Linked DNA regions of Rhodohalobacter sp. SW132. Each later gene encodes a partner of the first gene's protein in a complex. Links are inferred from orthologs where the notes say so. Each region holds a gene or a part of one and is shown in the gene's direction. Other genes may lie near its edges.

Evidence for each region.
Region 2: the proteins of paaA (region 1) and paaC are in contact, whole or in part, in a solved structure (PDB 3PVR), measured with the Escherichia coli proteins. The link is inferred for Rhodohalobacter sp. SW132 from one-to-one orthologs.

Annotation. Positions count from the first base shown.
Region 1 is NZ_QUOK01000003.1:146,126-158,531, forward strand. The notes cover bases 5,315-8,108. They hold paaA (1,2-phenylacetyl-CoA epoxidase subunit PaaA), read left to right. Parts: upstream 5,315-6,136; coding sequence 6,137-7,081; downstream 7,082-8,108. Other genes in these bases: DYD21_RS07655 (glycoside hydrolase family 9 protein), read right to left, coding at 5,315-5,500; DYD21_RS07670 (S41 family peptidase), read right to left, coding at 7,186-8,108. Outside these bases: DYD21_RS07640 (gamma-glutamyltransferase family protein), read right to left, coding at 1-932; DYD21_RS07645 (M20/M25/M40 family metallo-hydrolase), read left to right, coding at 1,175-2,731; DYD21_RS07650 (hypothetical protein), read right to left, coding at 2,884-3,540; more of DYD21_RS07655, read right to left, coding at 3,746-5,314; more of DYD21_RS07670, read right to left, coding at 8,109-8,673; DYD21_RS07675 (threonine/serine dehydratase), read left to right, coding at 9,069-10,028; DYD21_RS07680 (sugar kinase), read left to right, coding at 10,221-11,255; DYD21_RS07685 (T9SS type A sorting domain-containing protein), read right to left, coding at 11,375-12,406. UniProt on the Escherichia coli protein: Component of 1,2-phenylacetyl-CoA epoxidase multicomponent enzyme system which catalyzes the reduction of phenylacetyl-CoA (PA-CoA) to form 1,2-epoxyphenylacetyl-CoA.
Region 2 is NZ_QUOK01000002.1:325,279-335,431, reverse strand. Bases 6,867-9,626 are described here. They hold paaC (1,2-phenylacetyl-CoA epoxidase subunit PaaC), read left to right. Parts: upstream 6,867-7,732; coding sequence 7,733-8,521; downstream 8,522-9,626. Other genes in these bases: paaD (1,2-phenylacetyl-CoA epoxidase subunit PaaD), read left to right, coding at 9,111-9,620; DYD21_RS05975 (four helix bundle protein), read right to left, coding at 8,616-8,966; paaB (1,2-phenylacetyl-CoA epoxidase subunit PaaB), read left to right, coding at 7,341-7,643. Also shown: DYD21_RS06010 (glycosyltransferase), read right to left, coding at 1-722; DYD21_RS06005 (ThuA domain-containing protein), read left to right, coding at 1,002-1,775; DYD21_RS06000 (PfkB family carbohydrate kinase), read left to right, coding at 1,872-2,750; DYD21_RS05995 (hypothetical protein), read left to right, coding at 2,986-5,235; DYD21_RS05990 (DUF5723 family protein), read left to right, coding at 5,250-6,815; DYD21_RS05965 (enoyl-CoA hydratase-related protein), read left to right, coding at 9,715-10,153. UniProt on the Escherichia coli protein: Component of 1,2-phenylacetyl-CoA epoxidase multicomponent enzyme system which catalyzes the reduction of phenylacetyl-CoA (PA-CoA) to form 1,2-epoxyphenylacetyl-CoA. The subunit C may be essential for structural integrity of the alpha subunit.

The DNA of each region.
Region 1 (12,406 bases):
ACCGCAATGTGTCCGGATGATGGCGGCGGCATCCCGCATAATCTGTACGCCTTCCATTCATTGCACATCGCATCAACCTCAAAATTTCTATCCGGGTACCGGAGAACATCCTCCACAGTCATCGTCCCGGGCCGCTCATGCGAGCGTATTTGTTCAACCATGGATTCCGCTACGGTCTCATTGTAAAAAGCGGGTGTTCCCTCGGATGCAACATTGCGCAGGATTTCTGCAAGTGCCGGGTTTTGGAGGTTATACCCAACCGGGTGAGGATCTCCATTTTCATCATAATAAAGTTCAGCGGCGATTGAATCTTCACGAAGCGTCTCATCTGCTTCCAGCAAACCAAATAAGCGGGGACTGATGTTAAATCCTTCCTCGGCAAGAGTAATTGCGGGAGTAAACAGCTCCTCCCAGTCGAGCCTGCCGTGCTGTTGGTGCGCTTCTGCCAGCATCGCAATCGTTCCCGGTACTCCCACTGATAACCCGCTTCGAACCGATTCGCGATATGGAAGGGGTTCACCTGTTTCATCCAGGAAAAGATCCGGGCCTGCGCCGGATGGTGCAGTTTCCCGGCCGTTGTAGGCCCTGGTGTTTCCATCATCGAAAGTGATCAAAAATGCACCCCCGCCGATTCCGCTGCTTTGCGGTTCAACGAGTGTTAAAACCATTTGAACCGCAATGGCCGCATCCACAGCAGAACCGCCAGCTTGCAGGATTTGATACCCGGCATCCGTAGCCAGCGGATTGGCTGCCGCAACGGCAAACTCAGACGTTGCCCAGCCGGGTTTTTCCGTATACCCCGTCGCTAATTCAGGTTGCTGCGGAATCACATATTGAACGTCCTGTTCTGGCTGATCACCGTCACATCCTGTTCCAATAAATACAAAAAATAGCAGAAGAGAGAGTACACCGGTTATTCGGTTTGATAGCATATAATTAAATCTGGTAATTAATAATTTGACTGGACGAAATTTAGCAAAGAGTGAACTGCAGTCACTTTCCTTTATTACTGTCATCGAAAAACAAAATACATGTTCGGCAACAGTTTGTCAGTTTTTTTTAAAGTTTCATCAAGCCTCATTTTGCCGGTTACAAACGATTACAAAAATTCGTCTTTCATTTTAGCTGTGTGTCACTATTTTGTACCCTCAAACTTTAACTAAATTATAGCATATTGAAAGTACGTTATCTGATACTATCCCTGTTCCTGATCGCAAGTTTCAATCTGGCAGTGGCCCAATCAACGGATACCGATTCCGTAGTAGAGCAGATTGTAAACCAGGTGGAGGAAAATTCCCATCTTGAAGAACTTGCTCACCATTTGCTTGACGTAATCGGCCCGCGGCTGGTTGGAACTCCTCAACAGCAACATGCACATGACTGGGCAGTTGAAAAGTTCGCTGAATGGGGAATTGAAGCCCGTAATGAGCAGTATGGTGAGTGGCGCGGCTGGGAACGCGGCATCACTCATGTTGATATGGTTTATCCCCGCGTAGTTTCCCTCGAAGCGATGCAATTGGCATGGAGCCCGTCAACTCCTGCAGAAGGAGTTACCGCCGGACTGGTAATCATTCCTGAAGTTGAAGACCGCAGTGAGTTTGAGGATTGGCTGCCAAATGTGGAAGGCAAATTTGTGATGATCTCTATGCATCAGCCGACCGGGCGCCCCGGCTATAATTGGGATGAATGGGCTACTGAAGAGTCTAAAGAAGCGATGCAGCAAACCATTGCTGAAAATACAAGAAACTGGCGCAGCCGCATGCAGAATACCGGCCTGAATACCCGGTCATACATTGAAGCCCTGGAAGAAGCAGGCGCTGCAGGTATTGTAATTTCAAACTGGTCACAAGGGTTTGGTACCAACCGGATTTTTGGCGCAAATACGTCAGAAATTCCAACAATCGATGTTCTGCTTGAAGATTACGGAATGCTCTACCGCCTTGTTGAAAACGGACATGAACCTGAAATCAGGGTTCGGACAGAATCTGAAGATCTGGGGATGGTTCCAACATTTAACACCATCGCAGAAATTCCGGGAACTGAAAAGCCTGACGAATATATTATTCTATCCGCCCACTACGACTCATGGGACGGCGGAACCGGTGCGACAGATAACGGTACTGGATCTATCACAATGATGGAAGTGGCAAGAATTCTGAGTGAAGTTTACCCGAATCCCAAGCGCACCATACTGGTTGGTCTATGGGGTGGTGAAGAGCAGGGCCTGAACGGATCACGGGCATTTGTTGAAGATAACCCGGAAATCGTTGACGGAGTGCAGGCGCTTTTCAACCAGGATAACGGAACCGGGCGTGTAGTGAGCATTCAGGGTGAGGGATTTATTCATTCATATGAATATTTCACGCGATGGCTTTCCGCCGTGCCATCAGGCGTTACGGATCACATTGAAACCAATTTTCCCGGAATGCCAAGCGGAGGCGGCACTGACCACGCTTCGTTTGTAGCGGCCGGAGCTCCTGCATTTATGATGCGATCCCTGAGCTGGGACTACTGGAACTACACATGGCACACCAACCGCGACACCTACGATAAAATTGTGTTTGATGATGTGAAAAACAACGTAAAGCTGATCGCGACACTGGCTTACATGGCGAGTGAAGATCCGGAAACATTTGACCGCGAACGCCGTGTGATGCCGATCGATCCGCGAACCGGTGAACAGCGTGAGTGGCCTCAACAGCGATCTCCCAACCGAAGCGGCGGGAATTAATGTAGTCTTTCTCCAGAGTTGAATAACTATCTGACAAAAGAGCGGAACCTGTGTTCTCACCTGTCTTCCGCTCTTTTACATCATCCATTTTTTGTAAGTTCCAAGCTAATCAAAGCTTCTTTCTGAACAATATATACCAAATCAAGAATAGTTTAGAAGTATGCTGAGATTCCTAAGCGAACACCACTGCTTCTTAAACTAAGATCCCAGGTTTCAATCTTATTCAGGTCGTCAAATCTCTCCGACTCTTCAAACGAATACCCGACTCTCAAAAAAGCTCCATACTCGGCATGCAGACTCATCGAACGGTGAAAAAACCATTCCACTCCCGTTAACCCAAGAGCAGCTACACCAAAATATTTCCTTGTTAATTCTGTTTCATTGTCATTATTCCCACTCTTTTGAGTTCTAATATCTGCATCAATGCCTGGACCAAATCCATAAAAGAATTTTATATCAGAATCAGGATCAGTATATCTCAAAAAGGATACATCTATACTTGTAGAAAATAGTATAGAATCCAGATCCAAATCATTATCATCCTGTTTCCTTGTCGTTGTTCTGTATTCGTTCCTAAAACTCAACCCAACTCTAACAGCACGGGTATCGGAACTGTGCCTTTTGTAGGAAAAAGCGGAACCCGTAAACGAGCTCAAATTAAAATTGTCTGTAATCTGGAATTGCAGGGCTTTTGAATTCTCCTCCAGAGAATGTGTTCGATCTTCTTCAGCCTGGCCAAAGGCATTTGAAACCGTAAAACATAAAAAAACAATTGTAATAACCGGAAAGCATACGTAATTATTTCTCATAAGTAATAGTGGTTAGTTTTATCTCTATTTTTAATGCTGTTTCTAAATTAGCACAAAGAGATATACAAATAATAGCATGATCATGTGAAGTGAAGAAAACCGCATGAAGTTCAGAAAAATAGCTTTCCTATTCAGTCAAATGCTGAAAAGATACCTATCAAGATCTGGCGTTTGATTGATAATACTTATGATTGGAAATACTTATTTATTCATCCTCCACAGTAAACCCGCCTCTGAACTGCAGTGCCTCCAGCCCGGCGGAGAGATATACCATCGGAGCGTTCCAGTTGATCGCAATTTCATTGGCGGCGTAGGAGCACCAGTCGTCTATAAATGATTTGGCGGGCAGATCCGATGGATATTCGCACTCATCCTGCTGACCGGGATTGGGTCCCCCTGATAACAGTCCCGGAACCGGATCTATATTCGCTCTTGCATCCGAAGGCCGATGGTGAATATATAGCGGTGTTTTGTGGCCGTGGCCGGTCAGAAAAGAGAACCCGGTAGCATTTCTTCCAAGAAGATAATCGAGGTTCGAGTGCGCATATTTCAGATAGGTTGTGTCGTCTGTGTGCAGAAATGCCTGGATCAGCGCCATCCCCTGGTTGGCAGCAACACCGGAACTTCCCCACGTATAATTGCTTTCATCGCGGTCCATTACGGTTCGGTATCCGGTCTCTGAAACACCATCCATCAGCCGGTTGGCAAGATCGATGACTAAATCCCGCGCGTCGGATGCAATCCCGGAGTCTATATTTTCAGAATGACGAGCAAGAGTATAATACGCCATCGTTTGAACACTTCGCCAGGTTGGAACCGATGCTTCATCAGATGGAAAGAGATCCACTTCATCGAGATAGTCGCGGTTGCCGGTTGTGATATAAAGCTCAGCTGCTGCCCATGCGAACTCATCTGAAGCATCATTGTCGCCATACGCCCCGGTGAGAATATCGGGATTAAACCGCTCGTTCATCTCATTTTGATTGTAGAGTTTTTCGGGATTATCAAGCGCCCACTGCCATGCCGATTCCGCGGCAGAAAGAGTTGAATCCGCCAGGCCCGGAACCACATTTTCATAGTTCTGAAAAATTCGTGATGCCTGAGCCATTACTGCGGCAAAATTCAGCGTTCCGGTTACGCTTTTTTGAATCACATAGCGCGTGCCTTTCGCTTCAGCCGGCATCACGCGGCCTTCAAAATTCGCGGTTGTGAGTTTGTGGTAAACTCCGCCATCATGCGGATCCTGAATATCCATAAACCAGCGCAGATTCCACAATAGCTCATTCAGAAGATCCGGCAACCCATTTCCGGTTTCCGGAATATTGATGTCAAAATCCCGTATATATTCCGGAAAATCTTCATACAGGGAAAACAGAGTTCCCATCGTAATACCTGAGTTTACCGCGTATTTGTTGTAATCTCCCGCATCATACCATCCCCTGGGCGCAGAAATAACAGAATTAGCAGGGCGTTCAGGTGATGCAGCTGATGGATGTATCACCACGAGCGTATCCGGGTGTCCGGCAGGCCGCGCCCATTTCCCGCCATATTCATACGGAATTCCGGCAGAAACCCGCTGATGATAAAATCCTTTCAGGCTCGCTTTTGCCGCATCCTCATATACCCTGGGTGCAACCGTAAACGGGTAGGAATAACCAAGCTTGGTAATCCACAAAATATAATTTCCCGGCTCGGTCATATCAGTAAAATCCGCAACACGCACACGTTCACCGGAATTGGGTGCCTCCCGAATTGTGCTGAGCTGACCTGTGTAGAGTGTATCGGAAAAATCAGGTGTGAGAATGTAGAAATAATCCGGTTCTCCTTCAGTTACCACCGCGATTTTTGGGGATTCCGGGTAGAATCCAACCTGGTTCAGATGAATCGATTCAGAAAGACGCTGGGCGTCGGCATGGCTGATTGTGATAAGGAATAGAATTGCACTGATAAAGTATTTCATAACCGAAAACCTGTTTTACGTGAATGGTAGTTTCATGGATAGAAATCTGCCCCTTCTGATTCCACCCGGTTGGTTTCGGTAGTATACTTGCCGAGAGCGACTTAATCAAATTGTTTTATTAACTGTCTTTATTATGGATTGGATTTTAAAACTAATTCGTATTTGAAAGTCAGACTACCACTCCTCAGATCTCTTTTCTTTTGTGGCTAAAAACTTTTTATAGATTGAACTGAAGCCTAATGCCCATAAAAGTGTCATAGCTATTAAAAAAGATACCAACGAGTAGGTAAATCTCCAGTGTTCGTCAGTGCTTATAACTTCAATCGACTGGATCAGAATGTATCCCGTCACTAAACAAAACAAAATTGAAACTGTATATACAATGAATGAATAAAGCGGATTGTCGAATTGTGTTTTCATGTCTATTTCATGTCTGGATCCTTTTTGAATTTTGATTCTGTTTGTATGAGCTGTTTTGAAGCAGTCCATTACACTCATTAAGTTATTTTAACATTTCGCCCCGCAGTTTATCTGAATCCAAATTGCAAATAGATAAATTTCTGAACTGATCTTTGTATATTGATGTTTTCTATTATTGATGCACCAATACTGTCAACCGTTTTAAAAAGCGCTTTTATGGATACTCAACAACAGCTCGACCAATTTCAGGAACGAATTGATAATGGCGAAACGATCGAGCCGAAAGACTGGATGCCGGAGAGGTATCGCAAACAGCTTATTCGAATGATGAGTCAGCATGCGCACTCCGAAATCGTAGGGATGCTGCCGGAAGGAAACTGGATCACCCGGGCTCCCTCTCTCAAAAGAAAAATGGTTCTTCTCGCCAAAGTACAGGATGAAGCAGGACACGGTCTTTATCTCTATAGCGGAACGGAAACGCTGAACGTCAAACGTCAGGATCTGATCGAAGATTACATCTACGGAAATGCCAAGTATTCAAGCATTTTTAACTACCCCACTCTAAGCTATGCAGATATTTGCGTGATCGGATGGCTTGTTGATGGTGCCGCGATTGTAAATCAAACCATGCTTGCAAAATCATCCTACGGACCGTACGCCCGTGCCAATCTTCGGATTTGCAGAGAGGAGAGTTTTCACAAAAAGCAGGGATACGAGATGCTGGCTAAAATGGCGGATGGAACTCCTGAACAGAAAAAAATGGCCCAGGATGCAGTGAACAGATGGTGGTGGCCCACACTAATGATGTTCGGCCCGCACGATACTGACTCACCCAACAGCGCTGAACTGATCAAATGGGGTGTTAAAACAAAAACAAACGATGAACTTCGTCAGAGTTTTGTGGATCGCGCCGTGATGGAAGCTGATGCAATCGGGCTCACACTCCCCGATCCTGATCTCACCTATAATGAAGAGACCGGCCACTGGGAGTTTGGCGAAATTCCCTGGGATGAGTTCTGGAGCGTGGTGAAAGGAGATGGCCCGATGAACCGGGAACGAATTAAATCGCGAAGAAAAGCATACGAAGAAGGTGAATGGGTGCGGGAAGCTGCAATGGAATACGCCCGGAAGAAAAAGCTGCGGGAAGAGAAAGCATCCTGATTATTTAACTTGTCGTATAAACTATTTCTCACCTGAACTCAGATGGCTAAAATGCGATCCGGGTTCTTTTGCTTTCTACCTAAATGTCAGTTCACTTACCTCACCTAAAAATCTCCCGGAAGAAGATAGATTTCATCTTGCAGAACCCCTGTATCGGCACTATCGAAAATAAATTCAGGATAGTCTTCAACATACGTTTTTGCCACAGCCGGAAAACCATCACCTTTAATATGATTCAATGCAACGGATAACAAAGGCTCATTTGGATCACCCAATTCGGGAAGGTTTTCGAGAAAATCAAACTCCCGGATCTGAAAAGCGGGGAAGAAACCATTCGGATAGTCAGCCCTCTCTTTGTTGAATATTTTGAAAATAATTGGCTGCATAGCCCGCATATGATTCGGATTAATCTTAGCCCGCTGCTCTTCATTTCGCGGCGAATACCCACTTGACGGCGCATCATAAACCGTAATCGAACCTTCATCTTTTCCCGCAGTTACTTCTCCAATCAAAATTATTTCCGTGCCGAAAGGAAGCAGTCCGTTGATCAGCACTTCACTTGCAGACGCTGAATTCCGGCTGGTAAGCACGTATAATCGGTTCATTCTGAGGCTGTTTATGGGATCATTCCTGCTGAAATTGCCCTCATCATCGTAAACGGGAACGGAATCCAGAAATTCAAATGTATTGTTGCGAGACTCCCGCTTGCTCCCGTGAATTAACTCAGCAAATATTTCATCCGATGAAATCCCTGAAATCAGACTTGCCAGCAACGCACTTGTGACCAGCGTTCCTCCTCCGTTGTAGCGAAGATCGATCACCAGGTCATCTATTCCGACATTTTTAAATTCCCGGAAACGCTCATTGAGATCATCATGAAAATTAAAACGGAATGAATTGTACATCAGGTAGCCCACTCTGGATGTTTCCGTCTCAATCACTTTTGATCGATGAATAGGGTTCTCCTGAAGATTGACTGCTGTTACATGAATCTCTTTATCAAGGCTCTCAACCGTATATTTTCGGGGAGATGGCACATAATCCGTCACTCTGGCCATCATCAGGGCGTACGTCTCATCGTTTAACTGGTTCTGATAGTTATCGACGGTCAGAATCTGCCCATTGATGCCGTTAAACAGATCACCACGCTTCAACCCGGCAATATCAGCCGGAGAATCGGGAACCACATACCGTACATATCCAAAAACCCGCGAATTATCGGGCGACTCCCTCAGCAAGCCAAATCTGAACCCAAAGGATTTTGATATTCCGAGGCGCGCTTCTTCATGAACTTTGTAATCTTGGATTAGCCAGGAGAAATTATCATCTCTGTGCAAAAGCTGGTTGAAAAGAGATTCTTCGTTATTGAACCGGTTCAAATAGGTGTTGAACTCGCTGTTGTTTCGAAATCTGTTATCAGCCAAATCAGCAACATCATCCTGCCAGAAATACCAGTGATTCAACCCGTTCCAGACAAATAATTTTTCGTCTGTCACATCCAGAACCACATCATCCGGAGATGACGTGGAGCTGCAGCCCGAAAACTGCACCAGTAGAATCAAAGCAGTAATTAAAGAAACTGACTTCTTCATTGGATGTATATTTTGGATTAAATGGTTCCGTATTCTGTAAACCTGAATTCTATTTGAAAATAGCTGAATCAGTCCAAAAAGGCGTCACCTCACATCCAGAATGAGCGTTCGGGACCTGATCTGCTGTCTTTGGCAAAGAACGGGAGATGCCGGATCGAAGTCCGGCATGACACTATTGACTCAAATAAACTTACTTAACACCTTTTTTTTTGGAGTTCACATAGAACTTATGAAAAAGCATTTTATTTCTATCACTCCCGCAAATTATATTTTTTGCAGCTGAGAATCTGGCAAGAAGAGTGTCCCGACAAAATTGGATCCAATATTTATGGTGGATTGCCGCAACTTTGCGGGTTATTTTCTGAACGTAATTATCAACAAAATCCCATCACTCTTTGGATACCCTTTCTATACCGAATTTCAGCGATATAATTGATGCCGCAGCGCGAATTAAACCTTATGCAAACCGAACGCCTGTTCTCACTTCGCGTTCTCTCAGCAGCATGACCGGTGTTGAACTCTTTTTTAAATGCGAAAATTTTCAGCGCGCGGGAGCTTTTAAGTTCAGGGGTGCCTGTAACGCAGTTTTTTCACTGCCGCAAGAGGAGGCTGAAAAAGGCGTGGCAACCCACTCATCGGGAAATCATGGGCAGTCTTTGGCACTTGCCGCAAAATTACGCGGTATTCCGGCTCATATCGTCATGCCGGAGAATTCTCCGAAAGTAAAAGTTGCGGCTGTGAAAGGGTATGGTGCAGAGATAACGTTTTGTGAACCGAACCAGAAAGCACGGGAGCAGACCCTTGATAAAGTCGTAAAACAAACCGGGGCGTCGTTTATTCATCCGTATGATCATGAATTTGTAATTGCGGGTCAGGGTACTGCGGCCCTGGAACTGCTGGAGGAGATTCCCGATCTCGACGTAATCCTCACACCGGTTGGCGGCGGCGGTTTGATGAGCGGCACCTCTATCGCCGCGAGGCATTTGAAACCCGGAATTTCAGTAATCGGAACGGAACCGGAAAAGGCAAATGACGCCTGGCTTTCGTTGCAAAAAGGAGAACGTCAGTTTCCTGATACCACGCAAACCGTAGCAGACGGGCTTCGAACCACATTAAGTGAACGCACATTCCGAATTATATCTGAACATGTTGATTCCATCGCCACCGTTTCGGAAGAGTCCATCATCCGGGCGATGCGCCTGATTTGGGAACGAATGAATATCATCATTGAACCCTCGTGCGCCGTTCCTTTTGCTGCCGTGCACGACAAAAAAATAGATATCAATGGAAAGAAAGCCGGTATCATCCTGACCGGCGGAAACGTAGATCTGGACCGCCTCCCCTGGCAGCAGTGATTATCCGTTTCCATTTATTCAGGATTATGGCGTTCTTGTAAGCAGATCTTTCGAAACGGTTTTTTCTGCAATCGGATCGACTCGGATATAAAAACGAATTGCAACACTACAGGAATCTTCCCGACTCGATCTTTATCGATAGCTGCAATAGAAATGCGAAACAATATTTAAAATTCTAACCCATTTCATCGTATGAAAAAAATCATCACGTTTGGCGAAATCATGATGCGCCTCTCTCCTCCCGGATTTCAGCGGTTTTCGCAAGCTGATACCTTCGATATCAATTTTGGCGGAAGTGAGGCGAATGTAGCGGTTTCACTGGCCCAGCTTGGAATTCCATCTTCATTCGTCACCCGTCTGCCTGAAAATACACTGGGACAACTCACCCGGATGGATCTGCAAAAATATGGCGTGCAAACTGATAAGATTCTCACTGGCGGAGATCGCCTTGGAATCTATTTTCTTGAAACGGGTGCCTCACAACGGGGCGGGAATGTGATCTATGACCGGGAGAATTCATCCATCTCAACCATAAAAACGGGCATGATCGACTGGGATGAGATCTTCCATGATGCTCAATGGTTTCACTGGTCCGGCATCACACCGGCAATCTCACAAAGTGCTGCGGATGTAACGGCTGAAGCTCTTGATGCCGCTGTACAATCCGGAATAACGATTTCCGTAGATTTTAATTTTCGGGCAAAACTCTGGAATTACGGCAAAAAAGCATCCGACATCATGCCTGAACTCGTTGAAAAATGTGATGTGATTCTTGCCAATGAACTGGATGCAGAGCAGCATTTTGGAATCCAGCCGGATGGTGAACTCCAGTCGGTTGACGGGAAGATTAATCAAAATGCGTACATCTCACTTTACGAACAGTTAACAGACCGGCTGCCCCGGGCAAAAAAAATCATCTCAACCCGGCGGGAGTCGTTCAGTGCATCGCACCACTCCTGGTCGGCGGTACTGTATAATGGTAATGAACTATTTGAAGCACCAACCTACCAGATTACCCATATTGTCGACAGGGTTGGCGGTGGAGACTCTTTTGCCGGCGGATTGATCTACGGACTCTTAACGTACAAAGATGACCAGAAAGCGCTCAATTTTGCGGTCGCTGCGTCCTGCCTCAAACACACCATTCCCGGCGATGCCAACCTCGTGACCACTGAAGAAGTTGAAGCTTTGATGGAAGGGAAAAATTCCGGGAAAGTTTCTCGGTAACCCTTTAACACTCGATGATATCAGGCATACGGGAGCGGCTGGAATCGTCTCTTCCATCTTTAGACTCAAAAAAAAATTCCCTGACTGGCTCAGCCCACAAGTCTTAGTTCCTGTAGAACTTACTTAATTAACGTTAGCGAACGGGACATTGAAACTCCGTCTGCAGTTAATCGATAGGTATAAACTCCGCTGGGCAGATGATCGGCCTGAAACGTAATTTCGTGGGTTCCGGCAGATCGGTGCCCGTCTGCAAGCTCCGCGACTCTGCGTCCCGTCATATCAAATACCTCGAGCGTAACATTACTGCTGACCGGTAGATCAAAACTGATGATTGTTGACGGATTAAAGGGATTGGGGTAGTTTTGATTGAGTTGAAATGAGCTTGATAGTTCGTTCACCGGCTCATTGCTGGTAGCCATTTCATAGCTCATAATACTGGCGGAAATTTCTTCAGAAGATTGACTCACTTCAATTGTGGCAACGGTTCTGCCGTTTTCATCAATAAATTCATAATCAATTTCTTCTCCCTGGGAACCTGACTCTGCAGTTGTCTGAATAATCTTTTTCCTTAACACGTCATGCGTCCCGTTCGGAGTAATTACCTGGCCCCATGAATCTATTTCAACTGATACTTCGAAATCCTGGTTATCAGTAAATCCCATAGAAATCATTTCCTCTTCAAATTCGTATTCCCAGCTATCCTCGTAGTTTAAAGGGAATACAAAATCTACTCTGTAGGGGCTTGAAATCACTACATATTCTTCGTTGCCATCTTCGAACGTTCCAACTTCGCCATATGAAAGTCCTTCACCGGTTGCATCATCAATACTGATGTACGTATAGAAAGTCTCAAATTCAAAACCCTCCGGCACGTCTTCTCCGGTATCATACACATCAATATCAAAAGCTAAAATGAAGTCAGCTTGCGAGAAATGCGGATTATCGCCGCCCGGAGCATCTCCTGTGTTTGGCGATACAGAATAACTGCCCTCAATTCTTCCGTCAAATTCTATCCCGGTAAAATCCCATGTTTGATCGGCACCGGACTGGTCTATCAGTGGTAAAATTGACTCTGAGTCAACACTCAGTTCCTGAACTGTTAACTGATCATTCTCATACGACTGTAAAATATCCTGTTGAGAAACAGATAT
Region 2 (10,153 bases), on another replicon or contig:
ATATGAATACTCACATCCGGAAGTGAATCCCGGATAATCGGCCAGATCTTTTCTTTCAGATATTCGATGGAATCGAAATTTGGTTTATGCCGAAAATTTCCAATCGAAACAAAATCGGAACGCTGCTCGAATGCAGGCCAGGAAAGCCGGTCAACCTCGCTGATAGCCTCGAACATATACGGTAAATAAAGAAGCAACTCTGGCTGAACACCAAAAGAAGTACGTAACAGTTCCATTTCCGGCTCTGATATCACGAGAGATAAATCACAACGATAAATCGATGCAATTTCCCGTTTTGCGATATCCGTAAACAAATCACTGTTTGCGCATTCCCGGCCTTCATTTACCGCAAGCTGACGGCCAAATCGCAGGCAGTGCAGATCTTCCATATCCAGGATTCGAATTGCATCAGGACACGAAACGTGCACGCGCCAGCCAAACTGCTCTTCGGTCATAAAACGATCAAATAAAACCGCATCAGGACTCAGTTCTTTTACGAATGCATCAAAACTTCCGTCATTAATAATTATAGATCGGGTTTCAATTACATATTCATCCAGATCAGTCGTATGACGATTTGTATTAGCGGTACTGGCGAACGTAATGTCCCACCCATGTTTTTTAAAAAATCGAATCAGCTGCATCATCCTGCTTCCGGCAGCAGACGATTTAGGTTCTGGCCAAACAAAACCTACAATCAATAATTGCTTTTTTTGCCCCATTCATCCCCCCATTCCAATTCTGAAAATTTCTGGTACTTCATTTACTGCTTTTATAACTTTTTTCGCTTTGGACCTTTAGATAAGCTGTATTTTCTTAATCCAAATATACCATTAAATTATTGAATCACACGCAATCACCAACCAAAGTTTAACTTGAACGATGAGCCAAAATTAATGTTCCAAATGATGTTATTTCCATGTAAATAGATTTGACTAATTACCGCTTTCCTCTTTCCTTAATACAATCAATCAAATTTAAACCGATATAAAATCTCTCTGATGAACTTTAGACTAATAGCACTCCTATCGATCTTTTTCAGTTCCCTGCTTCTGTTATCATCTTGTGGTGATAATGCAGACCAACAACAGGCTTCGGCTGATTCTGTAATAGATCACCCCGATCAGCATATCCTTGTTTTCTCAAAAACCGATGGCTGGCGCCACGAATCTATTGAGACCGGCCAGGAAGCCATTCGTCAGCTCGGAATGGAACACAATGTGGGCGTGACCGTAACTGAACTTGCGGATATGTTCAATCCCGACACCCTTTCCCGTTTTGATGTTGTGGTATTCTTAAATACAACAGAAACCGTATTTGAGGATGAGCACCGTGAAGCTTTTAAGGAGTATATTCAGAATGGTGGTGGCTATGTGGGCGTGCATTCAGCTTCAGATACGGAGTATGACTGGCCGTGGTACGGCGACCTTGTTGGTGCCTATTTTGATAACCATCCTCCAGGAATTATCAACGCCGATATCCAGGTAGAAGATCACAACCATCCGTCTACCCGAATGCTTCCCACCACTTGGAACCGTGATGATGAATGGTATAACTTTCAGGGATTTGCCGATCACATCAATGTGCTTTTAACACTCGATACCGAGAGCTATGAAGGAAGTGACCACCCGGGGCACCATCCTATCGCCTGGTATCATGAATTCGACGGTGGTCGGGCTTTCTACACAGGCTTAGGTCACACCCATGAATCTTACGCAGAAGATCTGTTTTTGGATCACTTGTGGGGCGGCATTATTTACGCAATGGGCGAATAACTTTTCATCTTTACGTACTGGCACAGATTCCTGCAGGCTCACCAGCTGGAACTGTGCCATTTTACCTAACGTGCTTCATTCACCTGAAAACCGGCCATGAACAAAACCATTCTGAATTTTGGCGAAATGCTTTGGGATCATTTCCCGGATTACGAGCGTCCCGGCGGATCACCATTTAATGTAACCGTTCACCTCCACTATTTGAAGCAGACCTCCTTGCTGATTAGCGCTGTTGGACTGGATGAAGCGGGTAGCCGGCTGCTTGATATATTGGTTCAGCAGGATGCCCCAAAACGGTTTATTCAGCGTATTGAATATCCAACGGGAACAGTTTCCGTTGAATTTGATAAAGAAAATGAACCCAGTTATACCATTCATGAGCGAGTAGCCTGGGATTTTATTCAACCGCCGGATGAGCTTCAGCAGATATCCTCCTCTGTAGATGCATTTTCATTTGCAACGCTTGCCCAGCGCAGTTCAACAAACAGAATCACCCTTCAAAAAATATTTTCCCTGCTGCCGGACCGGTGTTTGAAATTCCTGGATGTAAACCTGCGACCTCCTTACGTAAAAACCCCCGTAATTGAATTTTCGCTAAAAAAATGCAACTACGTGAAAATGAATCAAAGTGAATGGAATAAGATCGGGAATCTGTTTGAAACCAAATCCGAGATGCAGCTGATTGAAAAATTCGATTTAGACGGGATGATTTTAACGCTCGGCAGTGAAGGTGCAATTTATTTCAACAAAGATGGTAGTCATTTCGTGGAATCTGCCGCAAATATAAACCCGGAAAAAGGTGGCGATTTTGTTGGAGTAGGTGATGCGTTCTGGGCATGTTTTATCTATCATACTTTGAAAAAGACACCCTGGCAGGAAGCCGTCCAAAAGTCCAATCTGTATGCCGGTTGGGTAGCTGAACAGAAAGGCGGGATACCTGAACCGGATGAAGAGGTTTTGCAATCTGTTCGGTAAGAACCCATCATACAATTTCATCGGAAACACGATTCAACCCCTTCTCTTTCCTGACTTCCACATCACATCCCAAAATCGAAAATCAGTGTAAATAAGTTATTTAACATATTTGCCGTCAGACCGATAATTCATTTATAAGAAACAACGGGCTTTAGAGAAATCCGTAAGGCTTTGAAACATCAGAAGGCCACAGGAAAATTATCTTTCAGCTTATCATTAAATGAATTAGGTCAACATGTTCAAAAAATTATACCTGCTTCTGCCGGTCATCGCAGTCTTTGCACTTGTACAGTGCGAAACACCCGGAAGCCCGGATTTCACACTTTCCAATAAAATCGATTCGCCCCTGATTGCTGAAAGCACATTTAGGTTTTTGGGTGACAGTAACGCACTGATCGATACCACCAATGAAAATTTCAAGAATCTCTTCACAATTGATGGTGATGATCTGATCACCATATCACAAGAAGAAGATTTTGATTTTGGCGATCTGGATGGCGCGATTCCGGTCGTTCGGGTTAATCCGACAATGTTTCAATCTTCAGTTGGTGAAATTGAACTTGAAGCCTTCTCTTCTCAGAATGAAAATGGAAATGTCGGAGAGGCCTCCTTTACTGATTTGACCGGTCAGACTGCCGAGCTCAGTGAAGGGCAAACCTTGCCGGGAGCCTCTTCCCCATTCCCTGTAAATATTGAACTTGAAACTGACTTTTTTGTTAGTGCAACGATCCGACAGGGCAGCCTGGACATTTCACTGCGAAATGAACTTGGGTTTGATCTGCTTGAGTTGTCGCTTGAAGTGTTCAGCGGAAATGAATCACTGGGAACCATTTTGATACCCAATTTTGAACACGGATCTACACGATCTGATCTTCTGGCAATAGTGGAGAATCCGGAAACTGAACCTGACCAATTACTCGAAGATCTGAACGCCGATATAGAAATTACCTGGGAAGAGCAGGATATGTCGGGTGATGCGGGCAGTATGATTATAGATGATATTCGCGGTGAAAATCTAATTGCTACTTCAGTAAATGCGGTGATTTCTTCACAGGAGTTTTCATCGGATGGATCGGCAGAGTTTTCTGATGAAGAGTTTCAGTTTAACAGTACAGATCATTATGTAGAACTCTCATCAGGAACACTATCTGTACAACACATCGTCAATTCTATTGATGTGGATATTGATCTGTTGGAAATTTCGTTTCCCGGCCTTCGCCTCCCTCCTTACGGCGTGGCTGACTCGCTCACGATCCGCTTTGACGGAGAAAATCGTATTCCGCGAAATAATACAACTCCCGTCAGCCGGTCATTTGACCTCAACGATGTCCGCATCTATGCAGATGATAACCTTGTAAAGTACAATATATTCGCACAAACGGAAGATACCCAAGCCTCAGAAGGATCAGATTCCCGCACCCTTCACGAATCGGATGAAATTTCCGCCGAGGTTGAACTTACGGATCTTGAAATCCGTGAGGTGTTTGGCGTGATTGTAAACCGCCAGGTTCTGCTGAATACTGAAATTTCTGCTGACGGCACCGGTGTTGATATTATGAATGACCTCGAAGCCGAACGGATCGAAATTGATGGGATTGATGATCTTTCAAAAAAAGTCGAAGGGATTGAGTTTACCCGAGCAAGTCTGGATATCAACTACCTGACAAACGTTGGAGTGCCCACAACAATTATCGGTGCATTTCTGGGAGTTGATGCAGATGGCAATGAATTTTTCCTCCAGGGTGAACCGGGAACCGAAACAGAAGTAACTGCAGCTGATCCTACGCAAATGCTTCTAAAAGATGGGAGCCCTATCGCTCCTTCCAATCTCATTAAGTTTAAGCTGGATCCGGGCCAATCATCAGACGAACTCCTCTCCAATGTATTCGACAGGGAGAATTCATCGATCACACAATTCCTGAACCGATTGCCTACAAGTATCCGATTTATCGGCCTTGCGGATATCAACCCGGAACAAACGGCTGGAATAATCCGAAACCCGGTGATTTTCGACCCTTCTATTTCGTTGAACATACCGCTTGCACTTCGTGCAGAAAATGCCACTTATGTGGATACTACTGCAGTTAATCTGGAAGATCTTCCCGGAGCGGATGACGAACAGTTTCTTGAGGAAGGGGCAATTACCGTACGATACAGCAACCGGATTCCGCTCGGCATCAATCTGGAAATGGAATTCCTGACTGAAAATGGTGAGTTGATCACTACACTCCCCCTGCATGACCAGTCTGCCCTTGAATTTCTTCCGGCAGCAGTGAACGGCAGTGGATTTTCCGTTGATCCAAATGAAGATTATACCGTAATCAGCCTAACCCGCGCACAGCTTGATGAAATAAACCGAACAAGAAATGTGCGATTGATAGCCGGATTGAATACTACCGATTTCAAAGAGGTGCGTGTACGAACCTCAGACGATGTGGGAGTATCGGTAAGTGGTAAATTTGTGATCCAAAATAAAATTGACTGATAACCTTTGTTCATATGAAAAGTAAATTGAATCAAATCATTACACTGTTTTTTATTTCAGCTGTTCTTATCCTTGCAGCCGGTATAAACAGTGCTGAGGCGCAATCACGGCACCTTACAGCACAAAATATTGGCCTTGGCGGAGGCGGAACGGCTTATCAGGATCTCTATCATGCCAACTTTATTAACCCGGCTAACCTGATGATAAACCACAGCAACCGGCCGAAAGTATCATTCGGGCTGGCTGGCGGTATTTATACCAATGCAGGTGGAAATCTGGTTAACATCACAACCTATAACGACTACCTGACAAACGGCCGGGTGATTGAAGGAACCGTCGCCGACCAGATGCTCGATCAATGGTTCGGAACTCAGTCAACGGACATGCGAAGTGCAAATATCGACGTTGGCATTGTGCCGGTTGGTTTTGCTTATCGAAGCGACAGCTGGTCTTTAAGCGGTGCCTCAAGGGTCCGCGTACTTGGCAGCTCAGGATATTCACGTGGTTTTGCGGACCTGGTATTCCGTGGCCTCGATTCGGACTATTTTAACGAAGCCCGGGCGGTAAACATGAACCAGGAATTCCTTGTTTATAACGAAATATCAGTCGGCTATGCAACAACCGTTTTGCAGCGCGACCGGATGTTCGGTTTTGCTGAAAATGTTCGTCTGCACGTTGGAGCTGCCCCGAAACTGGTGATGGGAGTTAACTACACACGTTTCAATCTAAATTCAACCCTGCGAATACAGGAAGCAACGTCTGAAACGAACGCACAAATTAACCACGATTTCAGATATACGATTGAGACTGCCGGCGAACTTTCAGATCAGCTTGAAGAGTATAATACGCTACGTGAAAGTGGTGCTGAACCGGAGTTTGGAGATTTTATCGAACCAACAGGCAGCGATTTCACCGGCATAAAAGGAACGTCTCTCGGTCTCGACCTTGGATTGACGCTTGAGATGGACATCGATAATCTCTCCATCTTTAATTTTGGTTTCTTCAACGGGGATAAAAAGGTTCGCGTTGGTTTATCACTCACCGATTTAGGGTCTGTAGCCATTGATGATCGTAACCGTTCTTTCTCAGCAGGCGAAAATTTTATCTGGAATGGAATTCATTACGATCAGAAGATGGTGGATAATGAGTTTGGTGGTGACGACGGGAAATATTTTGAATCTGTATTGAAAGACAGCGTTGGTAACGATATTTATGGAAACCTGGTTTCAACCGAACATTCATCATACAGTAAAGGACTTCCAACAATGCTGAACTTCGGTACGCATCTTTTGCTCGGTAAATTCAGCCTGATGGTGGATGCCGGTACCGGGTTCGTTGAACGCGGAACAAACTCCCGGCGGGCTTATGTTGCCCTGGGCAGTGAATATCGCCTGATCAACAGAATTCCACTTCGCGTTGGTGTGAAAACCGGCGGACATACCAGCACAACCTACCATGCCGGAACCGGACTGGAGTTCAGGAATTTTGAGTTTAGTGTAGGAGTTGCATCGTCGGCTGTTTCCGAAAAACACGGAGCAGGAATCGGCGCCGCCTGGTCAGGACTGGTTTTCCATTTTTAATCCCCAAACCTTCATCGGATGAGTAAACCCGGAATAACCCAAAAATTCCGATACCCTCTTCAATTTCTATCATGGCTCATCCGATGAATTTTTTACCGCTAAGTTAATTCTCAAACCTTCATCGGATGAGTTAATTTTGAAAAACCAACAATTCCAACACCCTCTTCAATGTCCATCACACCTCATCCGATGAATCTTTCACATCGAAGCTAATCCTCAAACCTTCATCGGATGAGTTAATTTTGAAAAACAACAATCTCGATACCCTCCTCAATTTTTATCACGGCTCATCCGATGAATCTTCCACCACTAAGCTAATCCCAAAACCTTCATCGGATGAGTTAATTTTGAAAAAACAACAATTCCGATACCCTCATCAATTTCCATCACGGCTCATCCGATAAATCCTCCAAACGATTTCCCCGGTTAAAACTGTTTTGATGATGTAGCTTCTTTTTCACAGAAAAGCGCTATTATTGCTATCTTCTGAGAATAAGAAAAACATTCAAAACCTATACTTCAGGAATGACGAAAGACAGAAATAACACCGAATGGCCGCTATGGGAAGTTTTTTATCAGCCCAAAGATGGTAAACCGTATGAGCATGCAGGTAATGTACACGCTCCGGATGCAGAAATGGCGCTTCAAAATGCGCGAGACACCTATGCGAGACGTAATGAAGGAATCAGCATTTGGGTTGTCCCTTCTGATCAGATAACGGCATCTTCACCTGAAGATCGCGGACCTTTTTTCGATCCCGCAGATGATAAACCATACCGGCATCCGCAATTTTACAGCGTTCCGCGATCCGTAAAAAAAAGGAATTGATAATAGATTTGAGTAGTGAGTATAGGGTATTTTAGGCACTCATAACTCATATACTCACTACTCCATACTCACGACTCAATACTCCCAAAATGAGCACTTTCGACACCATACCGCAAACAAAAGAGGAATCACTGGTTGAAGTTTTACTGCGCCTTGCAGATGACCGCCTGATACACGGCCACCGACTGTCGGAATGGGCCGGCCACGGACCTGAACTTGAAGAGGACCTGGCGCTGGCTAATGTGGCTCTTGATATGATTGGTCACGCATCATCCCTTTATTCTTACGCTGCAGAACTTGAAGACAAACCGGATGAAGATCATTACGCGTACTTTAGGGATGATATCGATTTTAAAAATATCGCCATGGTTGAGTTACCCAGAGGTGATTTTGCATTTACCATTGCACGGCAGTTTCTCTTTAGCTCATTTAGTTATTTCCTCTACAAGGAATTACAGGATAACGTTGAAGATGAACAGTTTAACGGGATGATACAGAAACATTTTAAGGAGATAAAATATCATCTTCGCCATAGCCGCGAGTGGGTTTTACGTCTGGGTGATGGTACAGATGAGAGTCATCGCAGAATCCAGGAAGCATTTGATGAGATCTGGATGTATACAGGCGAGATGTTTGAACTGGATGATGCCGACCGGGAAGCGATCAAACATAATTTCTATGTGAACGTTACTGAATTTCAAGATGATTGGAGAAATTTGGTTAACTCCGTGCTGGAAGAAGCGACATTGAGTGTACCTGATTACGAACAATACATGTTCACGGGTGCACGGCGGGGACGTCACACAGAACACCTCGGCCCCCTTCTGGCCCAAATGCAGTTTCTTCGCAGGTCCTACCCGGATGCGGAATGGAAATAATTTTGTAGGTATGCCAGGGTATTGAGTATCAGGTATCAGGTAGTTGGCAGCAAGTAGATATTTGATTCGCTTGAATACTCAACACCCATGATTTTTAATTGAGACTTTTTATCAGTTTGTAAAGCATTTTTTGAATTGTGATTAAATCTTCTGTTAGCTGATTAAATTGTAATTCTGACAGATAATCAAGGTTTTTTGAAATGATGAGTTGAGTTTCCAATTCAAATGACGAACCATAAGCGATATTTAAAAAATGTCGGAACTCTTTTTTTCCAAAACGACCAGCACCTTCGGCAATATTCGAACTGATCGATACTGTGCTACGTCTTATCTGGGAAGTAATTCCAAATTTTTCAATTCCTGGAAACGTTTTAGTACTTGCGTAAATATCTGTTGCAAGTGAAACAGATTTATTCCAAACCGACAATTCTTTATAGTTATGCATATTTATTCTCCATTATTTTAAAAAAAAACTGTTTTACATATGATCCAATAAATCACAACTCCTTACATTTTTTGAAAATAAAATTATCTCACTACCCATTACCTGATACTTAATACCTGATACCAAATTTCCAATTTCAGTACCATGAACGAAACAAAAACCCTGTCAAAAGAGAAGCTCTGGACATGGCTCGAAGAAGTCATTGACCCGGAAATTCCTGTGCTTAATGTGGTTGAGATGGGAATTGTTCGAAATATTTTGCTTGAGAATAGTGAAGTGATCGTGAAAATCACCCCCACCTATTCCGGTTGCCCGGCGATGAATGCGATCGAAATGGAGATCCGTAAAAAACTTCGTGAAAAAGGAATTGAAGAATTTAAAGTGATTACTGACTTTAAAGAACCATGGACAACCGACTGGATGACCGATCACGCCAAAAAAAAGCTTAAAGAGTACGGTATCGCCCCACCAGATAGAACCACCGGGGACGACGACTTTCTCACCGGATTGAAAAATTCCCAGAAAATTATACCATGCCCTTACTGCGATTCGATGGATACAGAATTGCAGAGTGAATTTGGATCCACCGCCTGTAAATCTCTATATTTTTGCGATGGATGTAGTCAGCCGTTCGAACACTTTAAATGTATCTGAACCGGCATGAAAATAATCCTTCTTTTCAGTCCACTCCTGTTTTTGTATAGAATCGATTTTTAGTTCAAATCATTAATGATACGCATCATATAGAATGGCTTTTATTATCTCCTCCCGATCCGGTAATATCCTTACACTAACACTTAACCGACCAGAGAAGTACAACAGTTTCACCGAACCGATGGCGCTTGAATTACAATCAGGGCTAAAGGAAGCGTCATCAAAAGAGATCCGGTGTGTGCTGATCAATGCGAAAGGAAAAGCGTTTTGTGCCGGTCAGGATCTTCCCGAAGTGGTGGAACGCGCCAAAGATAGTAAATATGAACTATCTGATACGGTTCAAACTACGTACAATCCAATTATCCGTGCCATTCGAAACCTGGAAAAACCGGTGATCTGTGCCGTTCAGGGAACGGCTGCAGGGGCCGGAGCCAATATCGCCTTTGCCTGCGATATCGTGATTGCATCTCACGAAGCAATGTTCGTGCAGGCGTTCAGTAAAATCGGGTTGATACCTGACAGCGGCGGAACAT